DNA from 2 places in the Lentzea sp. NPDC058436 genome. Region 2 is predicted to be linked to the other one. Evidence: riboswitches for the same ligand, from Rfam matches in the RefSeq annotation. Region 2 holds a riboswitch; the other holds the start of a gene.
What was found. A riboswitch is a leader RNA that binds a small molecule or an ion and turns the genes downstream of it on or off. The one in region 2 is predicted to bind thiamine pyrophosphate.
Positions count from the first base shown of each region.

Region 1 (7,611 bases), on a different contig from region 2:
GTCGTGGTCGTGCGTCACTACCAGGGCCGTGGTCGCGGCCTCTCGCAGCAACCGCGCCAGGTCGACCGCGAGCTGTTCGCGCAACGCCCTGTCCAGCGCCGACAGCGGTTCGTCCAGCAGCAGCAACCGGGGCGACGGCGCCAAAGCCCGTGCCAGCGCGACCCGTTGCTGCTCACCGCCGGACAGCTGCGTGACCCGGCGATCGGCATAGCCTTCGAGCCCGACCAGTTCCAGCAGCGACAGCACGCGCTTGTCGCGCGCCTCGCGCTCGGTCTTCTTCATCCGCAGGCCGAACGCCACGTTCCCCGCGACCGTGCGGTGCGGGAACAGCTGGCCGTCCTGGAACACGAGCCCGAACTCACGGCGGTGCACCGGAACGCCGGCCAGGTCGGCGGAGTCCCACCGCACCGCACCGGAAGAGGGCTTCTCCAGCCCCGCGACCGTGCGCAGCAACGTCGACTTCCCGCAGCCGGACGGCCCGAGCAGCGCGACGACCTCGCCGTCCGCCACCTCCAGCGACACGTCCGACACCGCGGCCGTCTGTCCATAGCGGACGGTGATCGAGTCCAGTTCCAGTGCCATCAGAACTCCCCGCTGCTCGGCACGCGCAACCGTTCGATCAGCAGCACGCACCCGACCGTCACGACCATCAGCAGCGCGCACGCCGCGTAGGCCATCTGGCTGTTCAACTCCCCCGGCCGCGACATCAGCCGCGCGATCACCACCGGCAGCGTCGGCGCGTCCGGGCGGGCCAGGAAGCTCGTCGCCCCGAACTCCCCCAGCGCCACCACGTACCCGAATCCCGCTGCCGCAACCAAAGACCGGCCGACCAGCGGCAGGTCGACCTCACGCCACACGCGCGCCGGAGATGCACCCAGGGTCGCCGCCGCCTGCCGCAGCCGTTCGTCGACCGCCCTCAGCACCGGCAGCACCATCCGCACGATCAACGGCGTCACCACCAGCGCCTGGGCCAGCGGCACCAGCATCGGCGACGTGCGGAAGTCGCCGGGCAGCGCGTCCATCGTGATCAGGTAGCCGAAGCCGACCGTCACAGCAGACACCCCGAGCGGCAGCATCAGCGCGGTGTCGAGCACCTCGGCGAACCGTGCCCCCGACCGGCGCAACCCGACCAGCACGACAGCCGAGAACACCCCGACCACCAACGCCACCAGGGTCGCGTCGAAGGCCGTCCGCAACGAGTTCACCGCCGCGTCGATCCCGGTCACCGCCAGCGTTCCCCGGTCACCACGGGTGTTCAGCGCGACGTACCCGGCGAAGCTCCAGCCGTCCCGTGTGGACAGTGACCGGGTGATCAACCCGACGACCGGCGTCAGCAGCGCCACCACGACGGCGAACGCGGCGGCCACCACGTACCACTCACCGCCGGTGGGCGTACGGGCCAGCTCTTCCCTGCCCCGCAACGCCAGCGCGGTCTCGCGCCGACGCCGGGCCAACGCGCCCAGCACCAGCACGGCGAGCACCGCGGCGAACTGCAGCAACGACAGCGCGGCCGCCCCGGACAGGTCGAACAGCTCGACCGTCCGCAGGTAGATCTCGGTCTCCAGCGTCCGGTACCGCGCCCCGCCCAGCACCAGCACGACGCCGAAACTCGTGGCGCAGAACAGGAACACCACCGCCGCGGCCGACCCGATCGCCGGTGCCAGCGCGGGCAGCACGACCGACACGAACGCCCGCGGCCGTGACGCGCCGAGCGCACGGGCCGCGTCCTCAGCGCGTCGATCCGTGTGCGCCCACAGCCCACCGACGGTCCGCGCGACCACGGCGACGTTGAAGAACGCGTTGGCCAGCACGATCGGCAGCACCCCGCCGTCCGGCCAGAACGTCCGGAAGGCCAGGCCCACCACCACGGTCGGCAGCACGAACGGCACCATCACGGCCGCCCGAACCAACCCCAGGCCACGGATCTTGCAGCGCGCCAGCACGAACGCGAGCGGCATCCCGGCGACGACCGCCACGACCGTCGACGCCAGTGCCTGCCCGAGCGTGAAGCCGACGAGCTCCCACGTGTCCGCCTCGAAGACCGCGGCGAGCACACCGCCCTCGCGCAGGCCGAGGTTGACGATCGCGAGAACGGGCCAGGCGAAGAAGAGCGCGAGGAAGGCCAGCGGCAGCAGTGCCGCCGCCGACCAGCCCGTGCGCGAACTCAGCCCTGCACGAGCTTGCGCCACTGCTCGACCCACGCTTCGCGGTTGTCCTTCACCTTGTCCGCGGGCAGCGACTGCGGCGAAGACGGCAACGGAGCGTCCTTGGCCCACGACTCGGGCAGCGCGACGCCCTCACGAGACGGGTAGACGTACATCTGCTCGGCCACCTGGGCCTGGAACTTCTCGCCCAGCAGGAAGTCGAGGACCTTCTTGGCATCCTCGGTGTTCTTGGCGCCGGACAGCACACCCGCGTACTCGACCTGGCGATAGCAGGTGTCCAGCACGGCCTTGGTCTTGCCGCCCTCTGCCGACGGCGACGACGCGTACGACACGACGATCGGCCGCGTGCCCTTGGTGGCCGAGAACTCCTGGTTGTAGGCCTCTTCCCAGCCGCTCACGACCTTGACGCCGTTGGCCTTGAGCTTGGTCCAGTACTCCTGCCAGCCGTTCTCGCCGTACTTGGCGATCGTGCCGAGCAGGAACGCGAGACCGGGCGACGACGTGGCCGGGTTCTCGACGACCAACTGGTCCTTGAACTTCGGGTCCACCAGGTCGTCGTACGACTTCGGCTCGCCGGCGGTGAGCTTCGCCGGGTCGATGTTCAGGCACACGTCACCGACGTCGACGGCCTGGAGCCGGTTCGTGTCGTCCGCCTTGTACCGCTGGGCGCCCTTCGAGGCCTCCGGCGAGGCGTACTCGGCGAACACGCCCTCGCTCAGAGCGCGCGACGCGAACGTCGAGTCGACGCCGAACGCGACGTCGCCGATCGGGTTCGCCTTGGTCAGCACCAGCTTGTTCGTCAGCTCGCCCGCGTCACCGCTCGCGAGCTGCTTCACGGTGATGCCCGAGGACTTCTGGAACTCGTCCAGCACCTCCTGCTTCACCGCGAACGAGTCGTGGGTCACCAGCGTGACCTCGTGCGACTGCGGCGCGGTCGACGTGCCGGCCGAGCAGCCCGTCAGCGCCAGAGCAGCGAAAACAGCACAAATCCTTCTCACAGCGAAACCTCTCCCTACGCCGGTATGACCCGGATCAGGTGGACGGTCGAGGGCTTGCGAGCCCTCCTCTCAGCCCGGCGCTTCACCGGACTCCCGTGGCAAACGCGCAGCTTACGTGACGTGGTGGGACGATCAGGACATGGCCGAGCTGTTGAGCGACGATCAGTTGAACGACGTGCTGCCCAAGCTGCCCGACTGGAGCGCCCAGGACGCGGCGCTGGTCCGGACCGTGGAGCTGGCGAGCTTCCCCCAAGCGATCATGGTCGTGAACCGGATCGCGGAGATCGCCGAGAACGACAACCACCACCCGGACATCGACATCCGGTACAAGACCCTCACATTTCGCCTGAGCACGCACTACAAGGGAGGAATCACCGCCCTCGACGTGACTCTCGCCGAAGAGATCGACGGAGTCCTGGACGCCCTGAGCTGATTCGGTCAAGATGTGCGCTGCCGCCGCCCGCGGAAATGAGAGGGAACACCCTCATGCGGTTGCGCACATCACTTTTCGTCTTGTTTTTTGCCGGGACGCTGACCGTGATTCCGGCCGCGGCTCAGGCCGTGCCGTGTGCCGTGACGGACACGATGATCAAGGCCAGCGCCACGTGGGTCACCAAGGGTGCCGATCTCGCGGCGAACAACTGGTCCAACGCGGGCTTCCACGTCGGCAACCTCGCGCAGGTGCGGACCACCGGGATCAGCAACCACAAGACGTGGCCGTGGGTGCAGGCGAACTCCTACCTGCTGCCGGTCGACCCGGCGGCCCCCTTCGCCCCGGACGCGCAGGCGACCGGTGAGCCGTACCTCGACGTGGCGTACTTCCACCCGGAGCCCGAGGTGCTGCAACCGTTGCGGGACAACCTGCGCGCCCAGGTGAAGGACGGCGGGAACCACTGGCGGTCGCCCGACGCGCTGAACATGGCGCTGCCGTCGTTCACGCGGATCGCGCTCGCCGACAACGACCAGGCGATGCTCGACTACTCGTTCCGGTCCTACCAAAGCCTGAAAGCCAGGACGTTCAACGAGTTCACGGGCCTGTGGAGCCTGAACGCGCAGACCAACGGCTGGGCCGTGCAGGGCTTGGCGAAGGCGATGCTCGCCCTCCCGGCCGACCACCCGTACCGCGCCGAGTACGCCAGGACGTTGTCCAAGAGCCTCAAGACGCTCAAGTTCCTGCAGCGCCACGACGGCTTCTGGGGCGCCACCGGCAAGGACTCGGCGGCCACCGCGATGATCACCTACGCGATCGCGGCCGGCATCAACGCGGGCGTGCTCGACCGCGCCACCTACCTGCCGCACGCCCAGAAGGGCTGGCAGGCGTTGCTGACCGCGCTCGACGCCGACGGACTGCTCGGCTGGACCGCGGCCCGCAACTCCTGGAGGCCCGCGTCAGCCGGCGACTCGGCTGGGTTCGCCGTCGGCAGCCTTCTCCTCGCCGGTCAGCAACTCGTCCCTCTTACGCCGGGTTGCTAGCCCGATCGCGACCAGCGTGAGCATGCCCGCGGCCGGATAGCCCCAGCCGAGCAGCACGAAGATCCACGGCCGCGGGAAGTCCCAGATGTTCGGCTGGGCGAGCAGCAGGAACGAGATCAGGTAGCCGCCGGTCAGCAGCACCCACAGGCCGGCGGTGATCTTGCAGAGCAGGTGTCCGCCCTCGTAGACCAGCCACAGCAGGGCGGGCACCATCCACACCCAGTGGTGGCTCCACGAGATCGGCGAGACGAGCAGGCCGAGCATCTGGACGCTGACGATCAACGCCAGCACGTCCTTGGTCCTGCTGACCGCGAACCACGTCAACGCGGCGGCGACGAGCACGGCGACGATGTAGATCGCCCCGGTCTTCACGTCGTAGCCGAACGTCCGGCTCAACGCGCCGCGCATCGACTGGTTGATCGCGCTGCCGACCGGCCCGACGCGACTCGCGTCACCGAAGAGCTGGAACCAGAACTTGTCCGACTGCGACGGTGAGATGGCCCAGCCGATGCCGTAGACGACGACAAAAGCGACGAACGACCACACCGCGGCCATCCACCGGCGCTGAATCAGGAAGTACAGCCCCGAAATCGCGGGCGTCAGCTTGATGCCCGCCGCGAACCCGACACCCGCGCCGCCGACCCAGTTGCGCACACTGGCGAGCGTGCCGATGAGGATCGCGACGAGCACCAGGTTGATCTGGCCGTAGTTGAGCGTGGTGCGGACCGGCTCGATCCACAGCGTCAGCGCGGTCCACAGCATCACGCGGCGCGGGTCCTGCAGCTTCAGCAGCTTCAGGGTGACGTGCACGATGTAGTAGAGGCAGCCCAGGCAGATCAGCTGCCAGATCCAGCGCGAGGCCTCCCACGGCACCCAGCTCATCGGCGTGAAGATCGCGGCCGCGAACGGCGGGTAGGTGAACGGCAGCGGGAACACGTCCGCGTACTGGTCGAGCCGCCACTCGTAGAGGTCGCCGGAGAACAGGTGCGGCGACCCGTTGCGGTACACCAGCAGGTCGATCATGGTCATCTTCGTCTGGAACGCGACCATGAACAGGTGCCCGAGCACCGACAACGCGAACAGCCACGGCGCTACGGAGAGCACTCGCGCTTCCACAGCACGGAGTTTCACCCCGAAAACGTTACCCGAGGCAACGTTCCGGGGTACCCCGGCGTCATAAGGACGGGAGAGATCGCAAGAGGGAGTTTTTCTGATCATGTCTGTTGATCTTGTTGTTGCCGCTGTCGCCGCTCTGGCCATGCTGGGGGTCGCGTTCGGAGTGTTCGCTGCTGCCGCACGCGCCAGGAACAACGTGTAAAACCGTTGTGAGACAAAACGAAGGGGGAGCCTCCACAAAGGAGACTCCCCCTTCACCGTTTCCGAGGGGAGGAACGGTGACTGTTGCGTCTTTAGAAGTAGTGCGCCCGGCCGCCGATCGGCTTGCCGACCGCGCCGAGGACGGCGAGGATCGCGCCGATCACCAGGAGCACCACGCCCAGCGTCGTCAGGATGCTGATACCCATCAGCCATCCGACGACGAGCAGAATCAGACCGAGGACGATCATTCCAACCTCCAGGTGGGGAATCCTGACGTAGAAATACCCGTCGGAGGTCGGTACAAACCTCGCGTCATACATTTGTCGCCGATGTAAAAGCTCCCGGACCTCGGCGGCCTCGGCCTGGCCCTGCTCCTCGTAGAGGGCCAGCGCCTCGGTGAGGTGTTCACGGGCCTGCGAGGGCTCGCCTGGGCCTTGGCCAGCAGCACGAGCCCGTCGGGCAGGTTGTGGGCCTCCCGGATCACCCGCATCAGCCGGATCGCCTCGCGATGGGCCTCGACGAGGCTCGCCGTCGAGCAGCACTTCCAACGGCCCCAGCACGCGGTACTCGACGATCACGTCGGACGAGTCCAGGGACGCGAGACCGGCTCTTCAGCACAGCAGCCCCCTCCCGAACGGGAAGGGGCTGCCGGAACGCGTCAGACGTTGAAGCGGAACTCCACCACGTCACCATCGGACATGACGTAGTCCTTGCCCTCCATGCGGACCTTGCCCGCCGCCTTCGCGTCGGCCTTCGACCCCGACGCGACCAGGTCGTCGAACGACACGACCTCGGCCTTGATGAAGCCGCGCTCGAAGTCCGTGTGGATCACGCCGGCGGCCTGCGGGGCGGTGGCGCCCTGCGGGATCGTCCAGGCGCGCGACTCCTTCGGGCCCGCGGTCAGGTAGGTCTGCAGGCCGAGGGTGTGGAAGCCGGCGCGGGCCAGGGCGTGCAGGCCCGGCTCGGTCTGGCCGATCGACTCCAGCAGCTCCAGGGCCTCTGCCTCTTCGAGCTCGATCAGCTCCGACTCGACCTTGGCGTCGAGGAAGACGGCGTCGGCCGGGGCCACGAGCTCGCGCAGTTCCTTCACGCGGGCCTCGTCGCTGAGGATGCCCTCGTCGGCGTTGAAGACGTAGAGGAACGGCTTGGTGGTGAGCAGCGACAGCTCGCGGAGGAGCTCACCGTCCACTTCGGACTGCGCCGAGAACAGCGTGCGGCCCGAGTCGAGGATGTCCTTGGCCTTCTTGGCGTTCTCGAGGGCGGCGCGGCGGTCCTTCTGCATCCGCGCCTCCTTCTCGATGCGCGGGATGGCCTTCTCCAGGGTCTGGAGGTCGGCGAGGATCAGCTCGGTGTTGATCGTCTCGATGTCGCTCGACGGGTCGACGCGGCCGTCTACGTGCACGACGTCCGGGTCGTCGAAGACTCGGATGACCTGGCAGATCGCGTTCGCTTCGCGGATGTTCGCGAGGAACTTGTTGCCGAGGCCCTCGCCTTCCGACGCGCCCTTGACGATGCCGGCGATGTCGACGAACGACACCACGGCGGGCACCTCGCGCTCGGAACCGAAGATCTCGGCGAGCTTGGTGAGGCGCGCGTCCGGCAGCGGCACGACGCCCACGTTCGGCTCGATGGTCGCGAACGGGTAGTTCGCGGCGAGC
Region 1 covers NZ_JBHXLF010000012.1:136,560-144,170, reverse strand. The annotation lists gene ACFWN2_RS32440 (ABC transporter ATP-binding protein) at 1-582, opposite strand, end outside; gene ACFWN2_RS32435 (ABC transporter permease) at 582-2,189, opposite strand; gene ACFWN2_RS32430 (thiamine ABC transporter substrate binding subunit) at 2,165-3,163, opposite strand; TPP riboswitch at 3,158-3,268, opposite strand; gene ACFWN2_RS32425 (4a-hydroxytetrahydrobiopterin dehydratase) at 3,303-3,596, shown strand; gene ACFWN2_RS32420 (glycoside hydrolase family 88 protein) at 3,701-4,636, shown strand; gene ACFWN2_RS32415 (mannosyltransferase) at 4,553-5,767, opposite strand; gene ACFWN2_RS32410 (hypothetical protein) at 6,046-6,531, opposite strand; gene ychF (redox-regulated ATPase YchF) at 6,612-7,611, opposite strand, start outside.
Region 1: it holds a riboswitch for thiamine pyrophosphate, as region 2 does, so the genes downstream of both, ACFWN2_RS32430 (thiamine ABC transporter substrate binding subunit) here and ACFWN2_RS41865 (FAD-dependent oxidoreductase) in region 2, are expected to answer to the same signal.

Region 2 (7,611 bases):
GCGCTGTCGTGGGAGATCTACCGCGACACCGTGATCGAGCAGGCGGAGCAGGGCGTCGACTACATGACCGTGCACGCGGGCGTGCTGCTGCGGTACGTGCCGCTGACGGCCAAGCGCGTCACCGGCATCGTCTCGCGCGGCGGGGCGATCATGGCCGGGTGGTGCCTCGCACACCACAAGGAGAGCTTCCTCTACACGCACTTCGAGGAGCTCTGCGACATCCTGCGCACCTACGACATCACGTTCTCGCTGGGTGACGGGCTGCGGCCGGGTTCGATCGCGGACGCCAACGACGAGGCGCAGTTCGCCGAGCTCAGGACGCTGGGCGAGCTCACGCACATCGCACGGGCGAAGGACGTCCAGGTCATGATCGAGGGCCCCGGCCACGTGCCGATGCACAAGATCGCCGAGAACGTCCGGCTGGAGGAGGAGTGGTGCGGCGAGGCGCCGTTCTACACCCTCGGGCCGCTGGCCACGGACATCGCGCCGGCGTACGACCACATCACGTCCGCGATCGGCGCGGCGCAGATCGGCTGGCTCGGCACCGCGATGCTCTGCTACGTCACGCCGAAGGAGCACCTCGGCCTGCCGAACCGCGACGACGTGAAGACCGGCGTGATCACGTACAAGATCGCGGCGCACTCGGCGGACCTCGCCAAGGGCCACCCCGGCGTGCAGGACTGGGACGACGCGTTGTCCAAGGCGCGCTTCGAGTTCCGGTGGGAGGACCAGTTCAACCTGTCGCTCGACCCGGACACCGCACGCTCGTTCCACGACGAGACACTTCCCGCGGAACCGGCGAAGACGGCGCACTTCTGCTCGATGTGCGGGCCGAAGTTCTGCTCCATGAAGATCACGCAGGACGTGCGGCGCTACGCCGAGGAGCGCGGACTGTCCACAGTGGAGGCGATCGAGGCGGGCATGGCCGAGAAGTCCGGTGAGTTCGCGGACACCGGCAACAAGGTCTACCTGCCGGTCGTGGAGACCACGTGACCGAGGCACCCCCTCGGGTGCTCACCATCGCCGGAAGCGATTCCGGCGGTGGTGCGGGCATCCAGGCCGACCTCCGCACGTTCTTCGCCTGCGGAGTGCACGGCTGCGTCGCGCTGACGGCCGTGACGGTCCAGAACTCGTTGGGCGTCACGGGTGTCGTCGAGATCCCGGCGGACACCGTCGCGGCGCAGATCGTCTCGGTCGCCGAGGACATCGGTCTGCAGGCGGCGAAGACCGGCATGCTGGCATCGGCGCAGATCATCGAGGCCATCACGCCGGCACTGGACCGCGTCGGGATCGGGGCGGGGAGGATCCCGCTCGTCGTCGACCCGGTCTCGGCATCCATGCACGGCAACCAACTGCTGGCCGACAACGCACTGGACGCGTTGCGCGGCCTGTTGTTCCCGCGCGCAACGCTGGTGACGCCGAACCTCGACGAGGTGCGGCTGATCACCGGAATCGCGGTGAAGGACCGCGAGGACCAGCGCGTCGCGGCGGAGGCGTTGCACGCCATGGGTCCGCAGTGGGTGCTCGTGAAGGGCGGCCACATGTGGGACGACCCGGAGTGCCTCGACCTGCTCTACGACGGACGTGAGTTCATCGAACTCCCCGGGCCTCGCTACGACACCGAGCACACGCACGGCAGCGGTGACACGTTGGCGTCGTCGATCAGTTCGGCGCTCGCGAAGGGTGCGACGGTGCCGGAAGCGGTGCGGTTCGGCAAGGAGTTCATCGTCCGCTCGGTGGCCACGGCGTATCCGCTGGGTGCGGGTTCCGGCCCGGTCTCGCCGTTCTGGCGGCTCGAAAAAACCGCTGGACCGGCCCAGCATGCTTGACAACCGTGCAGAACAACGAGGTCAGGACCGAACTGGTCATCCCGGCGCCGATCGACGACGTGTGGCGCGTGCTGATCGACTACGCGGGCTACGCGAGGTGGAACCCCGTCATGGAGTACACGCGGGTCGACGGGGTGAGGACGAAGGTGAAGGCGGCCAAGGGCACGCCGTTCGAACGCGACTTCGACGGTGAGATCACCTCGGCCGAGAAGTACGTGCTGGCCTCCCAGGGCGGCGACCCGGAGACGTTCTTCGGGCGCCACCGCTGGGAGCTCAGCGAAGTCGAGAGCGGCACGCGACTGGTGAACGTGGAGTCGTTCACCGGCACGATGGCCGCGGACGTGCTGGCGCAGACCCGCGAGGTGCTGGTCGCCGAGTTCGACGCCTTCAACCAGGCGCTGCTAGTCCGGGCACAGGCAGAAGGGGTCTGACAGACCGCCGGGATCGGGAGCCTCGGACGAGGTTCCCCACCGCGTGCCGGCGGTCCTGGACTTCGTGCGCTACTTCGACTCCTCGCCGACGAGCGTCTCCAGCGCGTCCAGGGCGCTGACCAGAGCCGCGACGTGTTCCGGCGTCAGCTGTTCGATGCGCCGCTGCAGCTCGCGCACCCGCGCGGACCGCACGCCGGACACCATCGTCTCGCCCTCGGGCGTGGGGGTGGCGAGCCACGCGCGGCCGTCCTGCGGGTCGGGTTCGCGCTTCACGTACCCGGCCTCGACCAGCGCGGCGACGATGCGGGACAGCGTCGGTGGCGCCACGCCCTCCTTGTTCGCGAGGTCGCCGAGGCGCATGGGGCCGCAGCGCGCGAGGGTGGCCAGCGCGGAGACCGCGCCGGGCCCGAGACCGGGGGAACCGGTGCGGCGCAACAACCGGCCCAGCCGGCCGATCGCCAGGTACAGGCGCGCCGTCGCGTCCTCGACCTCGGCGTCAATGGGGGCTGTCACGGCTAGTAGTCCTCCTCGGCGGAAATTACGTAGTGCTCAATCATCCCCCAACACGTGAGTACCCAAGGTAGCGACTCAGAGACCCGGCGAAGACGCTTGGGCCCAAAAGCGCTGCGGAATTCGTCCGGCCAAGCGCGCCAGCCGTCCGCCCTCGACCGCACAACGCATGGCGGCGCCCATCCGTTCCGGGTCCTGGGCTCGTGTGACGGCGGTCGCCAGAAGTACCGCTGAGCAGCCGAGTTCCATCGCCAGGGCGGCGTCGGAGGCCGTGCCGATGCCCGCGTCGAGAACTACTGGAACAGATGCCCTGGAAGTGATCAGCTCGATGTTGTGCGGGTTCCGAATTCCCAGTCCCGTGCCGATGGGAGATCCCAACGGCATGACCGTCGCGCAGCCGATGTCCTGCAGCTTCAAGGCCAGCACCGGATCGTCGTTGGTGTAGGGCAGCACGACGAACCCGTCGTTCACCAACCGCTCGGCCGCGTCCAGCAGCTCGACCGGGTCGGGCAGCAGGGTCTCCTCGTCGTGGACCACTTCGAGCTTGACCCAGTTCGTCTCCAACGCCTCCCGCGCGAGCTGCGCGGTCAGCACGGCCTCCGCGGACGTGCGGCAGCCCGCGGTGTTCGGCAGGACCTCGATTCCAAGGCGCCGCAACAACTCCAGCACACCGGTCTGCCCGGCCGCGTCGACCCGGCGCATCGCCACGGTCGTCAGCTCGGTGCCGGACGCGACCAGTGCCCGTTCCAGCACCGAGAGGTTCGCGGCACCGCCGGTGCCGGTGATGAGCCTGGACCGGAACTCCCTGCCCGCGATGATCAGCGGATCGTCCACGTCAGCCTCCCTGGACCGCGGTCAGCACCTCGACCACGCCGCCGTCCGGCACGATCGTCGAGTCCCACAACGCCTTCGGCACCACGGCGCCGTCCAAGGCCACCGCCACGCCCTTCTCGGGTGCGCCCACCAGCGTCACGACCGCGGCCACCGAAGTGCCCTCGGCCAGGTCGCGGGAGGTCCCGTTCACCTTCGCCCTCACGAACTTCCTCCCTCCAACAGCCCGACCACGAGCCGTGCGGTGTGCGGGGCCAGCAAGAGCCCGTTGCGGTGGTGGCCGGTCGCGGCGATCACGCCGGGCTCAAGCCACCGCACGACGGGAACGTTGTCGGGGCTGCCCGCGCGGAACCCCACGGCGGCCTCGGTCAGCGCGTACTCGGCGATGCCCGGCAGCACGGTTTCCGCGTCCCGCAACAGGTCCCGCACGCCCGCGACGGACACGTCGGTGTCGAATCCCGCCTCGTACTGGGTCGCGCCGACGACCAGTCCGTCGTCGCGCGGCACGAGGTACACCGGGCGGCCGGAGACCAGCGCGCGGATGGTGTGACGGGGTGGCGGCAACGCGCCGGGGCGGTGCGTGAGCCGCAGGATCTCGCCCTTGACCGGCCTGATCACGTCGCGCAGGGCCGGGTGCAGCGACCCGCTCCACGCCCCGGCGGCGATCACCGTGACCCGGCCGTCCACATCGGACAGGACACCGGCCTCGCGACAAGCCTTCCACAGTGCGGAAAGCAGCAGCCTGTTGTCGACGGCGAGGTCACCCGACGCGTACACGCCACCGCGCACGGCCGGGCCCAGCGAAGGTTCGAGCGCCCGGATCTCCCGCGAGGTCAGCAACTCCCCCGCGTGCCGCAGGTCGGCGAGGTCACCTGGCTGCGTCCCGACCGCCAGCGTTCCCGCGTCGAACAGCGGGACTCCGAGGGACGCGGCGAACGACGGCCACAGCGCGAGTGCCTCAACACCCTGCGCCACCACGGCTTCCTCACCCGGCCACGCCTCCGTCAGCGGCGCCAGCATCCCGCCCGCGACCCGCGAACCGGCGTGCGGCGACCCGTGATCGGTCACGGAGACGGAGAACCCGGCCCGTGCCGCGGCCAGCGCCGCGGACAGACCGATGACACCGCCACCCAGGACGGCCACTTCCACACTGCTCAAGGCATTCACGCTCCCTGCGCCGGCATGACCCGGATCAGGTTCGACGGTCGGAGCGAACCACGCTCCCTCTCAGCCCGGTGTTCTCCAGGCTCCCGTGCGGACCGACTTCAACATAACGGTTAACGTGCGTGCGTGCCAGGACTCGACGGAAACCTGATCAGGCAACGACTCGCCGACGCGACCCTCTACCTCTGCACGCCGAACCGGCCTGATCTGGCCGAGTTCGCCGACGCGGTCCTCGCGGGCGGCGTCGACATCATCCAGCTGCGGGACAAGTCACTGGAGGCGAAGCAGGAGATCGAGGCGATCGAACTGCTCGCCGCCGCCACCGAACGCCACGGCAAGCTCCTCGCCGTCAACGACCGCGCGGACATCGCGCACGCGGTCGACGCCGACGTGCTGCACCTCGGCCAGGACGACCTGCCCGTCCCGCTCGCCCGCAGGATCATCGGCGACGAGGTGGTCATCGGCCGCTCCACCCACGACGTCGACCAGATGACCGCGGCGGCGGACGAACCCGGCGTCGACTACTTCTGCACCGGCCCGTGCTGGCCGACCCCGACCAAGCCGGGCCGTCCGGCTCCGGGACTCGACCTCGTCCGCGCCACGAAGACCGACCGCCCGTGGTTCGCGATCGGCGGCATCGACCTCACGAACCTGGACGAGGTGAAGCAGGCCGGAGCCACCCGAGTCGTCGTCGTGAGGGCCATCACGGACGCCGAGGACCCCCGCAAGGCCGCCGAGTTGTTCAAATCCGAACTTGATCGTTGAAATTCGAACTAAAAGGCGTACGCTCGAACCCGTGAGCGCACCTGTGCTGTACCTGAGCCACGGGGCTCCCCCGCTGGCTGACGACAAGACGTGGACCAGAGAGCTCAAGGACTGGTCCGCCACGCTCCCGCGCCCGGAGGCCGTGCTCATGGTCTCCGCGCACTGGGAGGAGGCGCCGACGACCATCGGCGCGACCACCACCGTGCCGCTGGTCTACGACTTCTGGGGCTTCCCGCAGCGCTACTACGACGTGACGTACGAGGCGCCGGGCGCGCCGGAGCTCGCGAACGACGTCCGCAAGCTGCTGGGCGGGCACGTCGAGCAGGACGAGGAACGCGGTCTCGACCACGGCGCCTACGTGCCGTTGAAGGAGATGTTCCCGGACGCCGACGTGCCGGTGCTGCAGATGTCGTTGCCCACGCTCGACCCGCGCGAGCTGCACGAGATCGGCCGCAAGCTGGCTCCGTTGCGGGACAAGAACGTCCTGATCGTCGGCAGCGGGTTCATGACGCACAACCTGAGCTGCGTGAACTTCCCCGCCGGACCGGACTACGAGCCGCCGTCGTGGTCGAAGGAGTTTGACGACTGGGCGCACCAGCAGCTCGCGACCGGCGACGTGGACGCGTTGCTCGACTTCCAGGTGAAGGCACCGGCCGCCGGGATCGCCCATCCGAGGACCGAGCACTTCGCGCCGCTCTTCGTGGCACTCGGCGCCGCGAGCGACGAGAAGGCGCGGACCAGCGTCGAGGGCTTCTGGTACGGCCTGTCGAAGCGGTCAGTGCAGTTCAGCTGAGCCTTCGAGGAACAGGGTCGCGAGCCGCCGCGCGATCGCGGGCGTCCCGTTGCGGACGCCCCCGCTCGCCATCAGCAGCAGCACCACGTCGTCGACCGAGAAGTCGGCCCGCAGCCGTCCGGACGCCTTAGCCCGCCGGATGAGCTCCGCGAGCGAGCGGAACGCCGTGTCGCGCACCGACGCGAAGTCGATCGCCCTCGGGTAGGTGGCGCTGAACGCCGCCGCGAACCCGCGGTCGAGCACGTGGAGCCGGCAGATCTCCTCCACGGTGTGGCGGAACCCCTCCCAGGGGTCCGGGTGCGCCAGCCCCTCGTCGACCGCGGCCGTGCAGGCCGCCATCTGCTCCGAGAACGCCTCCACCACGAGCGCCTCCTTGGTCGGGAAGCGGCGGTAGAGCGTCGCGGGACCCACACCGGCGCGGCGGGCCAACTCGCGCATAGGAACGTCCAAGCCTTCCGACGCGAAGGCCTCCCGCGCGACCGTCATGATCCGGTCGCGGTTGTCCTGGGCGTCCGAACGCAGGTTGTGAGTCAGATTTCCCGTCACCGTCTCAGTTTCCGCTAAGCGGACGCACTGTTCCACTAATTTCGCGGCCATGCGAGCACTCCAGTTCACCCAGTACGGCCCCGCTGACCTGCTGCACGTGGCCGAGGTCGCCGAACCGCACGCGGGCCCCGGCCAGATCCGGATCGCGGTGCGCGCCTCCGGTGTCACCCCGGCCGACGCCGGCCTGCGTTCCGGGCGGTTCGGGCAGCGGCTGCCTCTCCCGCACGTGCCCGGCGTGGATGCGGCCGGTGTCGTCGACGAGGTCGGCGAGGGGGTGACCGGCGTGAGCGCGGGCAACGAGGTGTTCGGGATGGTCGACCTGGCACGGCTCGGCGGAGCGAACGCCGAGTTCGCCGTGCTGGCGGCGTGGGCGCCCAGGCCGGCGGCGTTGAGCTGGGAGCAGATTGGTGGTGCGGCGGCCAACGTGGAGACCGCCACCAGGGCGCTGGACGTGCGCGACGGCGCGACGTTGCTGGTCGCGGGCGCGGCGGGTGGCGTCGGGACGGTGGCGATCCAGCTGGCGGCGGCACGGGGCGCGAAGGTGATCGGCACCGCGGGACCGGCGACGCAGGACTTCGTGGCGGGCCTGGGCGCGACCCCTGTGGTCTACGGCGAAGGGCTGGCGGACCGCGTCGGCGAGGTCGACGCGGTGCTGCACTGCGCGGGCCCGGTGCCCGACCTGGTGGCGATCGCCGGCTCACCGGACCGCGTCGTGACGATCGCGGACCTGTCCGGCGAGCAC
Region 2 covers NZ_JBHXLF010000026.1:85,671-93,281, reverse strand. The annotation lists gene thiC (phosphomethylpyrimidine synthase ThiC) at 1-993, shown strand, start outside; gene thiD (bifunctional hydroxymethylpyrimidine kinase/phosphomethylpyrimidine kinase) at 990-1,829, shown strand; gene ACFWN2_RS41885 (SRPBCC domain-containing protein) at 1,835-2,260, shown strand; gene ACFWN2_RS41880 (MarR family winged helix-turn-helix transcriptional regulator) at 2,330-2,773, opposite strand; gene ACFWN2_RS41875 (thiazole synthase) at 2,849-3,604, opposite strand; gene thiS (sulfur carrier protein ThiS) at 3,606-3,806, opposite strand; gene ACFWN2_RS41865 (FAD-dependent oxidoreductase) at 3,803-4,750, opposite strand; TPP riboswitch at 4,754-4,865, opposite strand; gene thiE (thiamine phosphate synthase) at 4,892-5,530, shown strand; gene ACFWN2_RS41855 (dioxygenase) at 5,562-6,323, shown strand; gene ACFWN2_RS41850 (TetR/AcrR family transcriptional regulator) at 6,306-6,869, opposite strand; gene ACFWN2_RS41845 (NADP-dependent oxidoreductase) at 6,919-7,611, shown strand, end outside.